DNA from 3 places in the Bacteroides parvus genome. Region 3 is predicted to be linked to each of the others. Evidence: riboswitches for the same ligand, from Rfam matches in the RefSeq annotation. Region 3 holds a riboswitch; each other region holds the start of a gene.

The links. A riboswitch is a leader RNA that binds a small molecule or an ion and turns the genes downstream of it on or off. The one in region 3 is predicted to bind cobalamin.
Region 1: linked by a shared signal. The riboswitch ahead of JXR92_RS15810 (TonB-dependent receptor plug domain-containing protein) and the one ahead of JXR92_RS09705 (tryptophanase) in region 3 are both predicted to bind cobalamin.
Region 2: linked by a shared signal. The riboswitch ahead of accC (acetyl-CoA carboxylase biotin carboxylase subunit) and the one ahead of JXR92_RS09705 (tryptophanase) in region 3 are both predicted to bind cobalamin.

Annotation. Positions count from the first base shown of each region.
Region 1 is NZ_CP084680.1:3,838,097-3,843,560, reverse strand. Features, by position in the region: gene JXR92_RS15815 (Cof-type HAD-IIB family hydrolase) at 17-1,249, opposite strand; cobalamin riboswitch at 1,350-1,548, shown strand; gene JXR92_RS15810 (TonB-dependent receptor plug domain-containing protein) at 1,608-3,623, shown strand; gene JXR92_RS15805 (YncE family protein) at 3,677-4,795, shown strand; gene JXR92_RS15800 (ABC transporter substrate-binding protein) at 4,801-5,464, shown strand, end outside.
Region 2 is NZ_CP084680.1:3,017,389-3,022,852, reverse strand. Features, by position in the region: gene JXR92_RS12245 (acyl-CoA carboxylase subunit beta) at 1-1,114, opposite strand, end outside; gene JXR92_RS12240 (acyl-CoA carboxylase biotin carboxyl carrier protein subunit) at 1,169-1,684, opposite strand; gene accC (acetyl-CoA carboxylase biotin carboxylase subunit) at 1,716-3,227, opposite strand; cobalamin riboswitch at 3,363-3,567, opposite strand; cobalamin riboswitch at 3,610-3,817, shown strand; gene JXR92_RS12230 (TonB-dependent receptor) at 3,940-5,464, shown strand, end outside.
Region 3 is NZ_CP084680.1:2,422,475-2,427,938, forward strand. Features, by position in the region: gene gldE (gliding motility-associated protein GldE) at 1-1,248, shown strand, start outside; gene JXR92_RS09700 (4'-phosphopantetheinyl transferase family protein) at 1,259-1,888, shown strand; gene JXR92_RS09705 (tryptophanase) at 1,894-3,267, opposite strand; cobalamin riboswitch at 3,541-3,742, opposite strand; gene JXR92_RS09710 (sensor histidine kinase) at 4,069-5,464, opposite strand, start outside.

The DNA.
Region 1 (5,464 bases), 1.4 Mb from region 3:
TCGTTTTTTTATTATTTTATCTTTTCTTTATCACACTATTCACTACCCGTATAGAGGAAACCAGTTTATTGGTGGAAGTAAATACGTCCACATTCCATATATGGGATGAGCGTCCTTTGTGCAGGATAGTGCCTACTGCCCTTACGGTATCTCCTTCGTGTGCAGAAGAAATATGATTTCCGCTGACTTGCATTCCCACGACAATCTCATCAGGTTCGCAGATAATCATGGAGCCGAGCCCGGCAACGGTTTCTGCCAAGGCAAGGGTGGCACCGCCATGCAGAATGCCGAAGGGTTGGCGGGTACGGTAGTCGACCGGCATGGTTGCTTCTACGCGCTCATCCGAAGCGTATGTGTATTGAATGCCCAAGTTTCCCATCAATGCGTGTCGTGCCCGTTCGTTCAGTAAATCAAGAGGCACCTCTGCTGCACGCACTTCTGCCAATATTAGTTTTTCTACGGCCAGGGCCACTCCATCTTCTTCATTCGATGCGGTCACATAGTCTGCACAGACCTTTACAGAATCTTGTGAATGTCCCATAGCTACCCCCATGCCGGCCAATTGGAGCATGGTCACATCGCATACGCCATCTCCAACGGCAATGACTTCTTCCCGTGTTACTCCCAAATGCTCTAATAGGGCGCCTAACGTATTCGCTTTATTGACTCCGCAGGGCACCACCTCTAAAAAGTAAGGCTCGGAACGGAAAGCATCCAGAGTACCTGCCAGGCGTTTTTCCCAATGTTGTTCCAGCCCTATCAGAGCTTTTTCCTTGTCACTCACCAGCATGCACTTGCAAGGCGCGAAGTCTATGGCAGTAGAGAATTCATCTTCCCTGATTATCTTCAAATTGTTTAGCAGGGCTTCATTCTTTATATATTCATTGTCCGGACTATCCGTAATGAGGGTATCATCGTGGTAGGTGAAGATGGCAAAGCCGTTCTTGCGGGCTTTCTTTTCCAGATAAGGCAGCATTTCCGGATTGATGCGTCGTTCAAACAATATTTCTCCGTTCTGTGCTTTTATTATCTGGCAACCGTTATAGGAGAGAACAACCCCTCCATAATTGCCGAGTTCGAGGGTTTTGGCCAGTGGCATCAGTCCATAAGTCGGCCTACCGGATGCCAAAACTATGCGCACTCCCATCTGCTGGACCTTTAGCAGAGCGGCTAATGTCCTTTTACTGATTTCTCTTTCATCATTGAGTAGCGTCCCATCTACATCAAGAACCAATAACTTATATTTCATGGCAACTCAATTTTTGGGTTATTATGTTACAAAGTTAGAAAAATGACTGTTAAAACGGTAATATTCGTTTTATTGTTTACTGAAACTTCTTTTATTTATCCTATCTTTGTCCACGTTTTGTTCCGCGTTCTCTATCCGGAGAAGCGGATGAAAAGGGAATCGGGTGAAAGTCCCGAACAGTCCCGCTGCTGTGAGTTCCATGCTCGGTGTATCATACTTGTGCCACTGTTCTTCGGAAAGAACGGGAAGGCGATGTACCGGGAACGAGTCAGAAGACCTGCAAAACAAAGTCGAAAAATTGTCCATTCGAGGAAAGTGGGCAGTGCGCAAATGGTTTAAGATAATCTTCATTTATTCTATGTCAGGAAGGACTAAGGTACTACTGGTCTGTGCTGTTTCAGTGGGTGCAAGTATATTCCGGCTCTCTGCCCAGGAGGTGGGAGGAGATACGATTACAGGGAAAGTGCATCAGATAGAGAAAGTGACAGTGACAGCACGCAGGTCGCCCAATAAAGTGACTTCTGCCGTACCCATACAGACGATGTCACGGCAGGATATCAGCCAGCTGGGAATACAGAATATGGCAGATGCTGTGCGCCGTTTTGCCGGAGCCAATGTAAAGGACTATGGAGGCATTGGAGGACTGAAAACGGTTTCCATACGCAATATGGGAGCAGCCCATACAGCTGTCAGTTATGACGGGGTGGCGGTGAGCAATTGTCAGGCAGGGCAGATAGATATCGGGCGTTTTTCGCTGGACAATGTTTCCATGCTTTCGCTCGCCATCGGGCAGTCGGAGGACTTGTTGCAGTCCGCCCGCTTGTATGCGTCGGCCGGTGTGCTGGGCATAGAGACGGAAAAACCTCATTTTGATGACGGGCGCAATGCCGCTTTTCAGGCACGGGTGCGCGGAGGGTCGTTCGGCATGGTCAGCCCCTCGTTGCGCTGGTGGCAGAAACTGGGCAGCCGTACACGCGTGGCGGTAGATGCCGCTTATATGAGGGCGGACGGTAATTACCCTTTCACGCTGGTCAATGGAAAATACGTGACGGAAGAGAAACGTAATAACACCGGCATCTATTCCTGGCAGGGCGAAGCTACCCTTTATCATACTTTCAAGGATGACAGTGAACTGGATGTGAAGGGTTACTACTTCTATTCCCGTCGGGGACTTCCAGGGGCGGTTACGCTCTATAATCCCCTTTCCGATGAAACGCTTTGGGATGAGAATACTTTTGTGCAGGCACGTTATAGGAAGCATTTTTCGCCCCGATGGAGTCTGCAGGCACAAGCAAAGTATAATCATGGCTGGAACAAATATAAGGATGAGGGTAAGGAATATACCAACGGATATTATCGGGAAAATCACCGGCAAGACGAATATTATATTTCCGCGACCGTTCTCTACCGTCCTTTGGAAGCTTTGACCCTTTCGTTGGCGCAGGACGGGGTGATAAACAAGTTGCGCAACAGTTTGCCGGAATGTCCTTTCCCCACAAGATATACTTCCATCAGTGCCTTCAATGCACGCTACCGGCAAGGATGGCTCACGGCCACGACCTCGCTGGTGCATACCGCCACTTCGGAGCATGCCGAGAAAGGTACGGTCCCCGATGACTTCCATCGTTTTGCCCCCTCTTTATCAGTCAGTATGCAGCCTTGGCAGGACGAGTCGCTGTATTTCCGGTTGATGTATAAGAGTACGTTCCGTCTGCCCACTTTCAACGACCTCTATTATTACCGGCTGGGCAACCGCAATCTGCGACCCGAGAAGGCAGACGAATATAATGTCGGTATCACATGGAGCAAATCCGGATTGTCTGTGTTCGATTATATCTCCGTTACGCTTGACGGTTACTATAATAATGTGACGGATAAGATTGTGGCTTTTCCCACCACCTATGCGTGGAAGATGGCGAACTACGGCAAGGTGCATGCCGCAGGTGTGGATGCCACTTTGGCGGCAACCGTTCCATTGACGGAGAAAATAAGACTGATTATGTCGGGCGGATATACATGGCAAAAGGCCATTGACCTGACCGATTCCGACGCGAAGAACTATAAGGACCAATTGCCTTATACTCCTCTTCATAGCGGAAACGCGTCCGCCATTGTAGAAACGCCGTGGGTGAATGTGGGCTACTCGGCGGTAGGAGTGGGAAAGCGTTACTATTTGTCGCAGAACATTCCGGAAAATGAGATTGAGGGCTATCTGGAGCATACGATGAGCCTCTCTCATGAGTTTGTTTTGGGCGGTTGCCGGCTTCTGTTGCAGGCCGAGATTATAAATCTGACCGATGAGCAGTATGACGTGATAAAATATTATCCTATGCCGGGCCGTTCGTGGCGGTTGACGGGTACTTTCAAGTTTTGAATAATCTATTTATGAACAATAAAAACTAATTATAAACAATAACAACTGTAATTATGAAAGTAAGAAGTTTATTATTCGGTATGCTCTGCATGCTTGCTTTGGGTGCCTCTTTGGCATCTTGTAGTGACGACGATGACGATTCTCTGGATGACGGCGGGTCGAAGGTGACACTGCCGCAGACGCGTGTCTATATTCTGAACGAAGGCTCTCAAGGAGCCAACAATGCAGGACTTGCTTTTTATGCACCCAATAAGGATGCGGATTTTATCAATGATATCTACAAGACCCAAAACAATGCCAAGTTGGGTGACCTTGGTCAGAGCATGATTGAGTATGAAGATGAAATATATATAGCTGTAAGCGGTTCCAATTATCTGACCAAGCTGAATGCTGCAGGTGTGGAGTTGAAACGTGTTTCGTTTGTAGATGATAATGACCTCAGTGCTGGTATTCGCTATATAGACGCTGAGGATGGATATATCTATGCTTCCTTCTACGGAGGGGCTGTGGCTAAAATCAATGCGAAAACGTTGGAGGTAGTGGATAAATTGACCGGACTTGGTGACAATCTGGAAGGTGTGGCAATCTGCGAGGATATGCTGTATGTGGCGAATAGCTGTACTGCTGATTGGAGCACTCGGCACACTGACGTAAAGGTGATAGATTTGCGCACTTTCAAGCTGAAAGAGCAGTTGACGGTAGGTTTGAACCCCAATGCTTTGATTGAAGAGGATGATAAAGTCTTTTTGATTTCATGGGGCAATTATGGCGATGTTGGCTATTCATTGCAGATGATAGATCCTGCTGCCAACAATAAGGTGACGGAATTAGGCAGTGCCACCCGTATGTGTGCTGCTGATGATATCTTATATCTGGTGAATTCAATGACGGACTGGAATACTGAACCATATACAACAGTCAACACTTTCTTTACTTATAACATCAAGACCGGGCAGATGAATAATGCTTCTTTTCTCAAAGACGCCCCTGCCGAACTTGCTTCAAGCACGTTGTACATGTTGGAAGTAAACGAAAATAACGGTGATATTTATATCGGTACTTCCGAGTTCACAACGAACGGTACCATCTACCGTTTCAAGAAAGACGGTACATTTATCGAGAAGTTCGATGCAGGAGGCATCAATCCTAATTCCGCTATCTTCTTTAATTAATATCAATGAAAAGAGGCTGCTTTTTTATCAGTATATTCGCAGTCTTGCTTCTTTTCTCCTGTGGGGGAAGGGGCAAGACTGCCTCTATTTTGGTCAACGGTGACACCATTCCCTTACGTTATGCGGAGAATCTTACCTTAGTGTCCTATCCCGGCTATACCCTTGCCACCTTGCGCAATCCTTGGGATACGTTGCACACGCTACATACCTATATACTGGTCCCGAAAGACCGCGAACTCCCGGCACATCTTCCGGCAGGTACTGTGGTACGTACCCCGCTCTCCAAATCAGTTATCTACTCTTCCGTCCACTGCGGACTGATGGATAATCTGGGTGTGTTTGGTAGTATCGGCGGCGTCTGCGACTTGAAGTACATCAAGCTACCCGCCGTGCACAAAGCCTGCCGCCGGGGCGCCATCGTCGATTGTGGCGACGGCATGAATCCCGACATGGAGCGCATCATTGACCTGCACCCCGATGCCATCCTGCTCTCTCCGTTTGAGAACAGCGGCGGTTATGGCCGTATCGAGAAACTGAATATTCCCATCATCGAATGTGCCGACTACATGGAAACCTCCGCTTTGGGACGTGCCGAGTGGATGCGTTTCTACGGACTGCTCTTCGGGGCTGCGCCACAAGCTGACAGCCTTTTTGCCGAAGTAGACAGTT
Region 2 (5,464 bases), 590 kb from region 3:
GCATCGTTCCGGGCAAAAAGCCGGGAACATCTTCGAAGGTTATCAGCGGGATGTTGAAGCAGTCGCAGAAACGAATAAAACGTGCCGCCTTGTCGCTGGCATCAATATCGAGCACACCCGCCAAATAGGCAGGTTGGTTTGCCACGATACCTACCGAACGCCCGTTCAGACGACCGAAACCGATAACGACGTTCTTGGCAAAGTGAGGCATCACTTCGAAGAAATACTGGTTGTCCAGCACCGGTTCTATAATATCCTTGATGTCATAGGGCATGTTCGGGTCTTCGGGGATGACGGTCTGAAGCGTCTCTACCCGGCGATGGATATCGTCGGAGCAGGGAGTGAAGGGAGCATCCTCCATATTGTTGGACGGCAGGAAACTCAGCAGCTCGCGGATGCTCATCAGTGTCTCCTCCTCCGTATTGCACATGAAGTGGGTAACGCCGCTCTTGCTGCTATGCGTATAGGCACCGCCCAGTTCCTCCTTGTCCACCTCCTCGTGGGTCACGGTCTTTACCACGTCCGGACCGGTGATGAACATGTGGCTCTGCTCCTTTACCATGAAGATAAAGTCGGTAAGCGCCGGAGAGTAGCATGCCCCACCGGCACACGGCCCCAGAATGGCAGATATCTGCGGGATGACACCCGACGCAATGGTGTTCTGATAGAAGATGGAGGCATAGCCTGCCAAGCTGTTCACACCTTCCTGAATGCGCGCGCCGCCCGAATCGTTGAGGGCAATGACGGGAGCGCCGTTCTTCAGGGCAAGCTGCTGCACCTTCACAATCTTTGCGGCATTCGTCTCGCTGAGCGAACCGCCGTGCGCCGTGAAGTCGTAGGCATAGACAAATACAAGGCGGCCGTCTATCTTTCCGTAACCGGACACCATGCCGTCTCCGGCAATCTGTTTCTTCTCCATGCCGAAGTTGGTGCAACGGTGGTTCACGAACTTGTCCAGCTCATTGAACGAGCCTTTGTCCAGCAGCATGTCAATACGTTCGCGGGCAGTCATGCGGCCGGAGGCGTGTTGTTTCTCTATCTTGTCTACGCCCCCACCCAGCGAGGCACGTTTATCCAGTTCCTCAAACTGGCGATATATTTCTTCTCTGTTCATATTTGCATTTACAATTTAGTGATTTATAATATACGGACTGAATGCGACTCGGGATTATTCCTCCTTTATCAACTCCAATTCAATCAATACCTGGTTGGCATTCACCGGTTCGCCCTCGCTCACGAGGATGTTGCGGACGATGCAGTCGGCATTTACCTTATAGTTACTCTGCATCTTCATGGCTTCCAGCACCACGGCAATGTCTCCGGCAGCCAGTCGGTCGCCCACCTTGACGGGGATGCTCACTACCTTGCCCGGCATCGGCGCCAGAATCTTGTCGCCCTGCTTCTCGTCGGCTCCTTTCTTCATGTGCAGATACTTGGCTTGCGTGTCTACAATGTCTACGTGGAAGGAACGCTGGAGCATGCTGATGTCATAGCTCTTTCCTCCCTCGCCGCGCACAAGGCCTGCATTGAACGAGTTTCCGTTGTGCAGGATGGAGCAACTTCCGTTCTCTGCCATCACAATGTCCACTTCGTAGGGCTTTCCGTCAATGGTAAGCTGAACCTTATTCCCTTCCTTACCCACCAGGGTAATGTCTGCTATACGGTCTCCTATATGTATTTCCATTATTAAATTTCCATTATCAATTTTCCATTCCTTAAATCCTAAGCACTCCCTTCTGCAAGCCGAATTCCCTCCAACGGCTGATGGGGCGGCCATCGGACAGCTGTGCCGAAACGTTCTCCTCCAGATTAACCAGATAGTCCATATAGGCGGCTATCATGGCAATGTTCTCCAACTCTTCGTTGGTGGTATTGGTGCGTACCAGCATGCGGGCGTTCTTCTCGATAAAGAGGGTGTTGTACTCTCCCTTCACAAAGTCGGGCACGTGCATGATGCGCTTCAGATAGGCAAGGTTGGTCTTTACGCCCGTAATCTTGTACTCATAGAGCACACGGCGCATACGCTCGATGGCATACTGGCGGGTGGTTGCCCATACGATGAGCTTACCTATCATGGGGTCGTAGTAGATGGGAATCTCATAGCCGTCGTACACATAGCTGTCTATGCGCACACCGATTCCGTTCGGTTCCGTCAGTTGCTTGATGACACCGGGAGACGGCATGAAGTTGTTTTCCGTATCTTCGGCACAGATGCGGCACTCTATGGCATGACCGCGCTGGAACAGGTCCTCCTGCTTGAGGTGCAACACCTCGTCGTTGGCAATACGGATTTGCTCTTTCACCAGGTCTACGCCTACCACCTCTTCCGTGATGGGGTGCTCCACTTGCAGGCGCGTATTCATTTCGAGGAAATAGAAACGGCGGTTCTTGTCTACCAGAAACTCGATGGTACCTGCACCGGAGTAGTTCACTGCCTTTGCTGCAGCAACCGCCTTCTCTCCCATTTCCCGGCGCAATTCCGGCGTAAGGAAGGGTGACGGGCTTTCTTCTACCACCTTCTGGTTGCGGCGTTGCACGGAGCATTCGCGGTCGAAAAGGTGGATAACGTTGCCGTGGTTGTCGCCCAATATCTGGAACTCGATGTGATGCGGTTCTTCCACGAACTTCTCCAGATAGACCGTGTCGTCTCCAAAGGAGGACATGGACTCGGAGCGTGCCGTGTTGTAGGCTTCCACCACTTCGCTCTCGTTATGGATAAGGCGCATACCTTTACCACCGCCACCCATAGACGCCTTCAGCATCACGGGGTAGCCTATCTCGTTGCAGATACGCACGGCTTCTTCGGCACTCTGCAAAGGTTGTTCCGTTCCGGGAACCACGGGTACGCCTGCCGCAATCATTCGCTTGCGGGCAGCTATCTTGTCGCCCATCGCCTCCATCGTCTCGGCGGCGGGACCGATAAAGATAATCCCTTCCTCCTTGCAACGGCGTGCAAACTCCGAGTTCTCCGACAAAAAGCCGTAACCCGGATGGATGGCATCGGCACCGCATCGCTTTGCCGTGGCAATCACTTTTTCAATATTCAGATAACTCTCTTTTGCCACGGCCGGTCCTATCGGATAAGCCTCATCGGCATATGCCACATGATGAGAAGTACGGTCGGCATCGGAAAAGACGGCAACCGTAAGCAGTCCCATCTCCCGGCACGAACGCATGACGCGCAAGGCAATCTCACCTCTGTTGGCAATCAATACTTTCTTAATCATTTTACTTTTTCTTTAATATATAAAGGATATATATAGTCACACCACAATGCGGACATACCTTTAACAAAGGCATTCCATTTCTTGTTTAAATGTTCAACTAATATCTTCGTACTGTCTTCCTAACCCACGAGCAAAGGCAGCCTTTAATGAATGGCAGGTCTTCTGACTGACTCCTAATCCTGAAGCCTTCCCGATATTTCAATGCATATCAGTGGCAAGGGTGTTTTTCATGATATAAACGGAGCTTCACAGCAGCGGGACTGTCCGGGATTTACACCCGATTCCCTTTTAATCCAGATGATGGAAACATGCATCCGGAACCAATTCGCGGGCAAAGATAAGAAAAATTATCAGGAGTATTCGCAAACCTAATAGTTTTTGTTATCTTTGTCCCAGTTTTGGTTTCACCTCTCCCGGTTCTGTTGGAGATGAGTGATGAAAAAGGGAATTAGGTGCAAATCCTGAACAGACCCGCTGCTGTAAGTCCTTCCAAAATCTTTGAATATTCTACAAGCCACTGTCCGCCCGGCGGATGGGAAGGCATTCAAAGAGGGATAAGTCAGAAGACCTGCCAAGACAACATAGTTTTAGTGCTTTCGGGGAATAAAGCAACAAAACATTGAGTCGAGGCATTCTTTATCCATATAAAGGAATCTTTCTCTTTGTTCATTTTTCCTTGAGGGCAAGTTACGAACGCTTATAAGGAACTGAAATGAGATTCATCACAGGACTGCTATTTACATTTATCTGCCTGCTTCCTGCAGGTAGTATGGCACAAAATAAGGTCACCTTATCCGGAAAAGTCATAGACCAGCACGGGACACCGATAGCCCAAGCCACCATCGCTGTGGAAAACACCACCTCCGGCACCTATACGGACGACCGGGGGAAGTATTCACTGCAAGTCGCTCCGGGTAAACATACCTTCATCGTCTCCTTCCTGGGCTACCAAACCGTGAAACAATCCCTCGACATCCGGCAGGATAAAAAACAGAACTTTACATTGCAGGAAAGTACCGTAACGCTAAGCTCTGTCGAGGTTTACGGAAAGACCCAAACGCAGAAAGTGAAGGAAGGGGCCTTTGCTGTCAATGCACTCGACATCAAGCCGATAGTAAACTCTCTGAATAACCTCAACGACCTGGTGAACCGTACAACGGGCATTAAGGTGAGAGAGGAAGGCGGAGTTGGCTCGGACTTCGACCTCTCCATCAACGGAATGTCCGGTAATTCCATACGTTATTTTCTGGACGGAATACCATTGGACACAAAAGGCAGCGGCGTTTCATTGGCAAATCTGCCGGTCAATATCATCGACCGGATTGAAATTTATAAAGGAGTAGTACCTGCCAGTCTGGGTACAGATGCATTGGGAGGCGCCATCAATATCATTACGAAGCAAGAGAAGAAGAACTATCTGGATGTCTCCTACGGTATCGGTTCCTTCCATACCCACAAGGCAGACTTGAATGCCCAGTTTGTAGAGCCTCGAACCGGACTGATCATTAAACCTACCTTTGGGGTCAATTACTCCAAAAACGATTATATGATGAGAGATGTCGAAGTCTGGGATGAAGACAGCCGCAAATACATTCTGACTGACCGTAGACGCTTCCATGATGACTATTTTTCACTGTTCGGACAAATGGAAATCGGCTTTGCCAATAAGTCCTGGGCAGATGCTTTTTTTGTTTCCGCCTCTTACTCCAAAGTAGACAAGGAGTTGCAGACAGGCTCTGTACAGAGTAAGGTATATGGAATGGCAGAAAGAGGCTCCGATGCATGGAACATTTCAGCCCGCTATCAAAAGCATAATTTCATTTGGAAGAACATGCAGCTGAATGCCGCACTCTCGCACACTTGGGACCATTCATTGACCACAGATACAGCCTACCGTAAGTATGACTGGAACGGAGATTATATCGTAAGCTCACGTAACGAAATCACAGGACGGGGCCGTTCGATGCGCCATTACAAACGTCCCCTGACCATTGGCCGCGCCAATCTGGACTATCGGTTGAACAACCATCACTCCCTCAACCTAAACTATCTATTAAGCCGCATCGGCAATGACCGCTATGATGAAGCGGATACTGATTTTGAAGCCTCCAATGATATTCTGGCAAAACATGTGACAGGCTTCTCCTACAATCAGTCCCTTCTCGAAGAAAAAATGAGCAATACCTTTTTTGTAAAGAACTACATCAACCACCTGAATATCCGGCAAACGGATTTAT
Region 3 (5,464 bases):
GGTTTGCTTTTGCTCGTTTCCGGCTTTGCATCAGCTTCCGAAATAGCCTTTTTTTCTCTTTCTCCGTCAGACTTAAATGTAATAGCGGAGAGAAAGCATCCTTCGGATGAGAAAATCAGTAATTTGCTGGATAACAGTGAACGTTTGTTGGCGACGATTCTGATTACAAACAACTTCGTGAATGTAACCATAATCATGCTCTGTAACTTCTTTTTTATGAATGTGTTCCAATTTCATTCTCCCATTGCAGAGTTCCTCATTCTGACAGTAGTCCTTACGTTTTTGCTGTTGCTTTTCGGTGAAATCATGCCTAAGATATATTCGGCTCAGAAAACGCTGGTTTTCTGCCGTTTTGCTGCTCCCGGCATCACGTTTTGCCGTTCCGTATTCTATCCGATGGCATCTATGCTGGTACGTTCCACTTCTTTCCTGAACAAGCATGTGGTCCGCAAGAACCATAATATATCGGTCGATGAACTTTCACATGCACTAGAATTGACCGATAAGGCGGAACTTTCGGAGGAGAACAATATTCTGGAAGGTATCATCCGCTTTGGTGGAGAGACAGCCAAGGAGGTTATGACTTCCCGCCTCGATGTGGTGGATCTGGATATTCGTACCCCTTTCAAGGATGTGGTGAAGTGCATTGTAGAGAATGTCTACTCCCGTATTCCCATCTATGCGGATAACCGTGACAATATCAAGGGGGTGCTTTATATCAAGGATTTGCTTCCCCATCTGAACAAAGGGGATAATTTCCGCTGGCAGTCGCTTATCCGGCCCGCCTATTTTGTGCCCGAAACCAAGATGATTGATGATTTGCTGCGCGATTTTCAGGCAAACAAGATTCATATAGCCATTGTGGTCGATGAGTTCGGCGGTACGTCGGGCATTGTCACCATGGAGGACATTATTGAGGAGATTGTGGGCGAAATTCATGACGAATACGATGATGAAGAACGTACATATGCCGTACTGAATGACCACACTTGGGTATTTGAAGCCAAGACCCAGCTGACCGATTTCTATAAAATAACGAAGATAGACGAGGAAACGTTCGATGAGGTGGCAGGGGATGCCGATACGCTTGCCGGACTTCTGCTGGAGCTGAAGGGGGAATTTCCTGCTCTCCATGAAAAGGTGACCTACGGCCGTTATGAGTTTGAGGTGCTGGAGATGGACAACCGCCGTATCCTGAAAGTGAAGTTTACAGTAAATGCCTCAACTCCTCTAATCCCTAATCCTTAATCCTTGCCTCATGCCCCTCTTCTTACAACATACCGCTCTTCCCTGCCGATGGGGAATTTGGAAAACGGAGGAATCTCCGGAGGAATTGCTGGCCATGCTTCCTCATCAGGAAGTATACCGGGAAGGTATGCGGCGTTTCACCGCAGCACACCGCCGTCTGGAGTGGCTGGCTGTCCGTGTATTGCTTTACACGCTGTCGGGAGAAGAGAAAGAGATTGCCTATCATCCCAGTGGGAAACCTTATTTGGCAGATGCTTCCGCCTCTCTCAGTATTTCGCATACGAAAGGTTATGTGGCTGTTGTTTTGGGATTGCCGGGTCGGGAAGTGGGCATTGACATTGAGCAGTATGGTGAACGGGTAAGGAAGGTGGCGCATAAATTCATGCGCGAAGATGAACAGCCATCCGTGTTTCGCGGAACCGACACTTGGTCACTGTTGCTGCACTGGTCGGCCAAGGAGACCATGTTTAAATGCCTGAATGCTTCCGAGGTTGATTTTCGTGGGCACATGCGCATTCTGCCTTTTGCTGTAAATGAAAGCGGCGTATTCTCCGCCGAAGAGTATCGTACGGTGGAGAAACGCCGGTTCACTATTCATTATTATTTGTTTCCGGATTTTGTCTTGACATTGAGTCTGTAAATTTCTTACAGCCTTTCCAGTTGTACCGTAAAATGTCTCATCAACGGAGCTTCCCAAGTGATGCGAACTCCGCGGGTAATACTTTCCCGCTTGTCATATACATTTTTTAAAGCGGCTGCTACCACATCCATGTGGTTGTCGGTGTACACGCGGCGAGGGATGGCAAGCCGGAGCAAATCCAAGCCGTTGAAGCGGTTTTCGCGGGTCACCGGGTCGCGGTCTGCCAGCAGATAGCCGATTTCACAACCGCGTATGCCTGCTTCTAGATAGAGTTCGGCGGTCAGTGTCTGTGCCGGAAACTCTTCTTTGGGCACGTGTGTCAGCACTTTGGGGGCATCCACAAATATGGCATGGCCGCCTGCGGGACGTTGGTAAGGTATCCCGTACTCATCCAGTTTCATGGCTAGATAGCCCACCTGGTGAATGCGGGTTTCCAGATTGTCAAATTCAGTATTTTCATCCAGGCCGATGGCAAGGGCGTTCATGTCACGTCCGTTCATGCCGCCGTAAGTGAGGTAGCCTTCGAATTGCACGCAGAAGCCTTTGGCACCTTCATACCAGTCTTTCCGGCGGGTGGCTATGAATCCGCCCATGTTGACAATACCGTCTTTTTTGGCACTCATCGTCATGCCGTCGGCAAGGTCAAACATCTCGCGGGTAATTTCCTTTATGCTCTTGTTGCGGTAACCTTCTTCTCTCATTTTGATGAAGTAGGCATTTTCCGCAAAGCGTGCCGAGTCAAAGAGAACGGGCTTGCCGTACTTGTCGGCAATGGCGCGGACTTCGCGCAGGTTCTGCATGGAAACCGGCTGGCCGCCTGCGGTGTTGTTGGTTATGGTGACGATGACGAACGGTATCCGTTCGCTATGTTCCTGTAATGCTTTTTCCAGTTTTTTAGGGTCTACATTGCCTTTGAAGGGAATTTCCAGCTGTGTCTGTTTGGCTTCGTCTATGGTGCAGTCCAGAGCCAGTGCCCGGCGTCCCTCGATATGTCCTTTGGTGGTGTCGAAATGGGAGTTTCCCGGCACAATGTCGCCCTCGTGCACCAGGTAGGAGAAGAGTACATTTTCGGCAGCGCGTCCCTGGTGGGTGGGGATAATGTATCCAAATCCGGTGAGGCGGGTGATGACTTCCTTCAGTCTGAAGAATGAGGTGGCTCCGGCATAGCTTTCGTCGCCCAGCATCATGCCTGCCCATTGGCGGTCGCTCATGGCGCCGGTGCCCGAGTCGGTGATGAGGTCGATATAAACTTGTTCCGATTTGAGTTGGAATACGTTGTAGTGGGCTTCTTTCAGCCATTGTTCGCGTTCCTGGCGGGTACTTTTACGGATAGGTTCCACCATTTTTATTTTCCATGCTTCGGCAAATGGTAATTCCATAGACTCTGTATCTTTAATAATTTGACAATAGGTTAACGGATAAACCGATTATTTCGGTTTAATGTGCCGAATTTAGGTAAAATCTATGTAATAATCAATTTAAATATGACTTTTTGTAATGTAAATGTCCGGACGAAATCACTTCGGCCGGACATCATCAAATAAACTTGGCAGAGTTTATTACCTTCTTTACTTTCTCTGAATTAGGTTTGATGAATGAAATGATGGACGGTTTGTCCGGCTCATTAGACTCAACGCTTTTTCCTCGAAAGCAATGATAAAGTATGCATGGCAGGTCTTCTGACTTGTTTCTGTTGCAGGCGCCTTCCCGGAAGAATATTCCAGTGGCATAGAGTAATTGTCTGCAACGTTGCACGAAACTTACAGCAGCGGGACTGTCCAGGATTTACACCTGATTCCCTTTTAATCGCTTTCCCAGAAGAGGGGGAGCGAACCAATGCATGACAAAGATACGGATTCTTTTTGAGAAAACAATTCTATGAGTGATAAATTTTCTTCCCCGCTCTCTTTCTTTTTGCCGACAAATTGGCAAGGTTTTGCCATCCTCTTGGCAAGACTTTGTCACCGCGTTGGCAAAACTTTGCCATAGGCATGGCAAAAGTTTGCCAAAAGCATGGCAATAGGTTGGCAAAATTACTCTCTGATTGATAGTGACTTAAGGCGATTTAAGCAATCCGTCATGTCGGTAAGGTGAAAAGATACCAATACAAGCCACACTTGCCACAAGAACCTTCTCCAGAGGTATGCAAAGCATTTTGTTTGGTGTGGTAAAACGGGCTGTTATCTCTCTTTTGCCAGTGTGAATACAAACTCCAGCCCTCCGCCTTGGTTGTTTTTGGCAGAGATGGTGCCTCCGTGAATAAGGACTGCATTCTTCACTATGGCGAGCCCCAAGCCGGTGCCGCCCAACTTGCGCGAGCGTCCTTTGTCTACACGGTAGAAGCGTTCGAACAAACGGTTCAGATGTTCGGGAGAAACGCCGATGCCGGTATCGGCAAAACTGAAATAGTAGTAATTCTCGTCTTCGCGGAAACAACTGATGTTGATGTGTATGTTGGTGCCGGCATAAGCGATGGCGTTGTCCATGAGATTGCGGAAGATGGAGTAGAGTAGAGAGTAGTTGCCCCGCAACTGTATCTTCGATTTTAGGGAATTGACAACGGTGATTTGCTTCTGTTCCAGTTCCAGGGACACTTCGTTGACGATGTTTGAAACCAGCATGCTGATGTCCACCTTTTCCATATCGATCATGTTGGCGGCTTCGTCCATGCGGGTCAGTACGGATATGTCGCGCAGCAGGCGGCTCAGGCGGTTGCTTTGCGCGTAGCAGCGTTCCATGAAGATTTGCATCTTTTCGGGCGCGATGTTCTCGTTGTTCACGATGGTTTCCAGATAGCCTTGTATGCTGCTTACGGGGGTTTTCAGCTCATGGGCGATGTTTTGGGTCAATTGCCGTTTTAGCTGTATCTGCTCCTCTTCCTGGGTGATGTCGTTGATGGAAATCTCAAAGCTGAGGTCTTGGAAGATGATGCACTCCACGATGAAGATGCGTCCGTTCTTGTTGATGTGAACGGACATTCTTCGTTCTTCGTTATAGGAAGGGCGTTTCTGTGCCTTGTTGATGAAATCTGTTATCTTCTGGAATTCGCAGATGGAGAATATTTCTTCGGTAGTCTGCAGGTTGGAGTCTGAAATCAGATTGCCGTATTGGGTGAACAGATTGTTTACCAGTATCTCCTTTTTGTCTCTGTTGAATACGCCCAGTCCTTCGCGGGAGGTCTGCAAATGGGTGATGAGTTTTTCGCGCTCAATGTAAAGCGCCTCTTTGGTTTCGCGCAGGCGCTTATATATTTGTATGATGTGCTGCGAAATCTCTCCAAGTTCATTGTGCGGGAAGGCGGTTTGTATGTCCATGTCTATGGGTTCGTTCTTGTCGGCTCTTTTGGCAAACTCACGCAGGTGGTTGATGGCACTGCCAAGTTTGGAGGTGAATTTATAAAAGATGAATATCAGCAGCAGTGATACAATGACCGTGAACCAGATGTAATGTGGGTCGGCAGCCAGATTGTTCATCAGGTTGACGTTGTAGGGGAGAGCTGAGCGGATGATGCAGTCTTTGTAGACGGTGGCAGAATAGAAATAGGTTCTGCCGGTGGTTTCGGAGATGCGCCGCAGG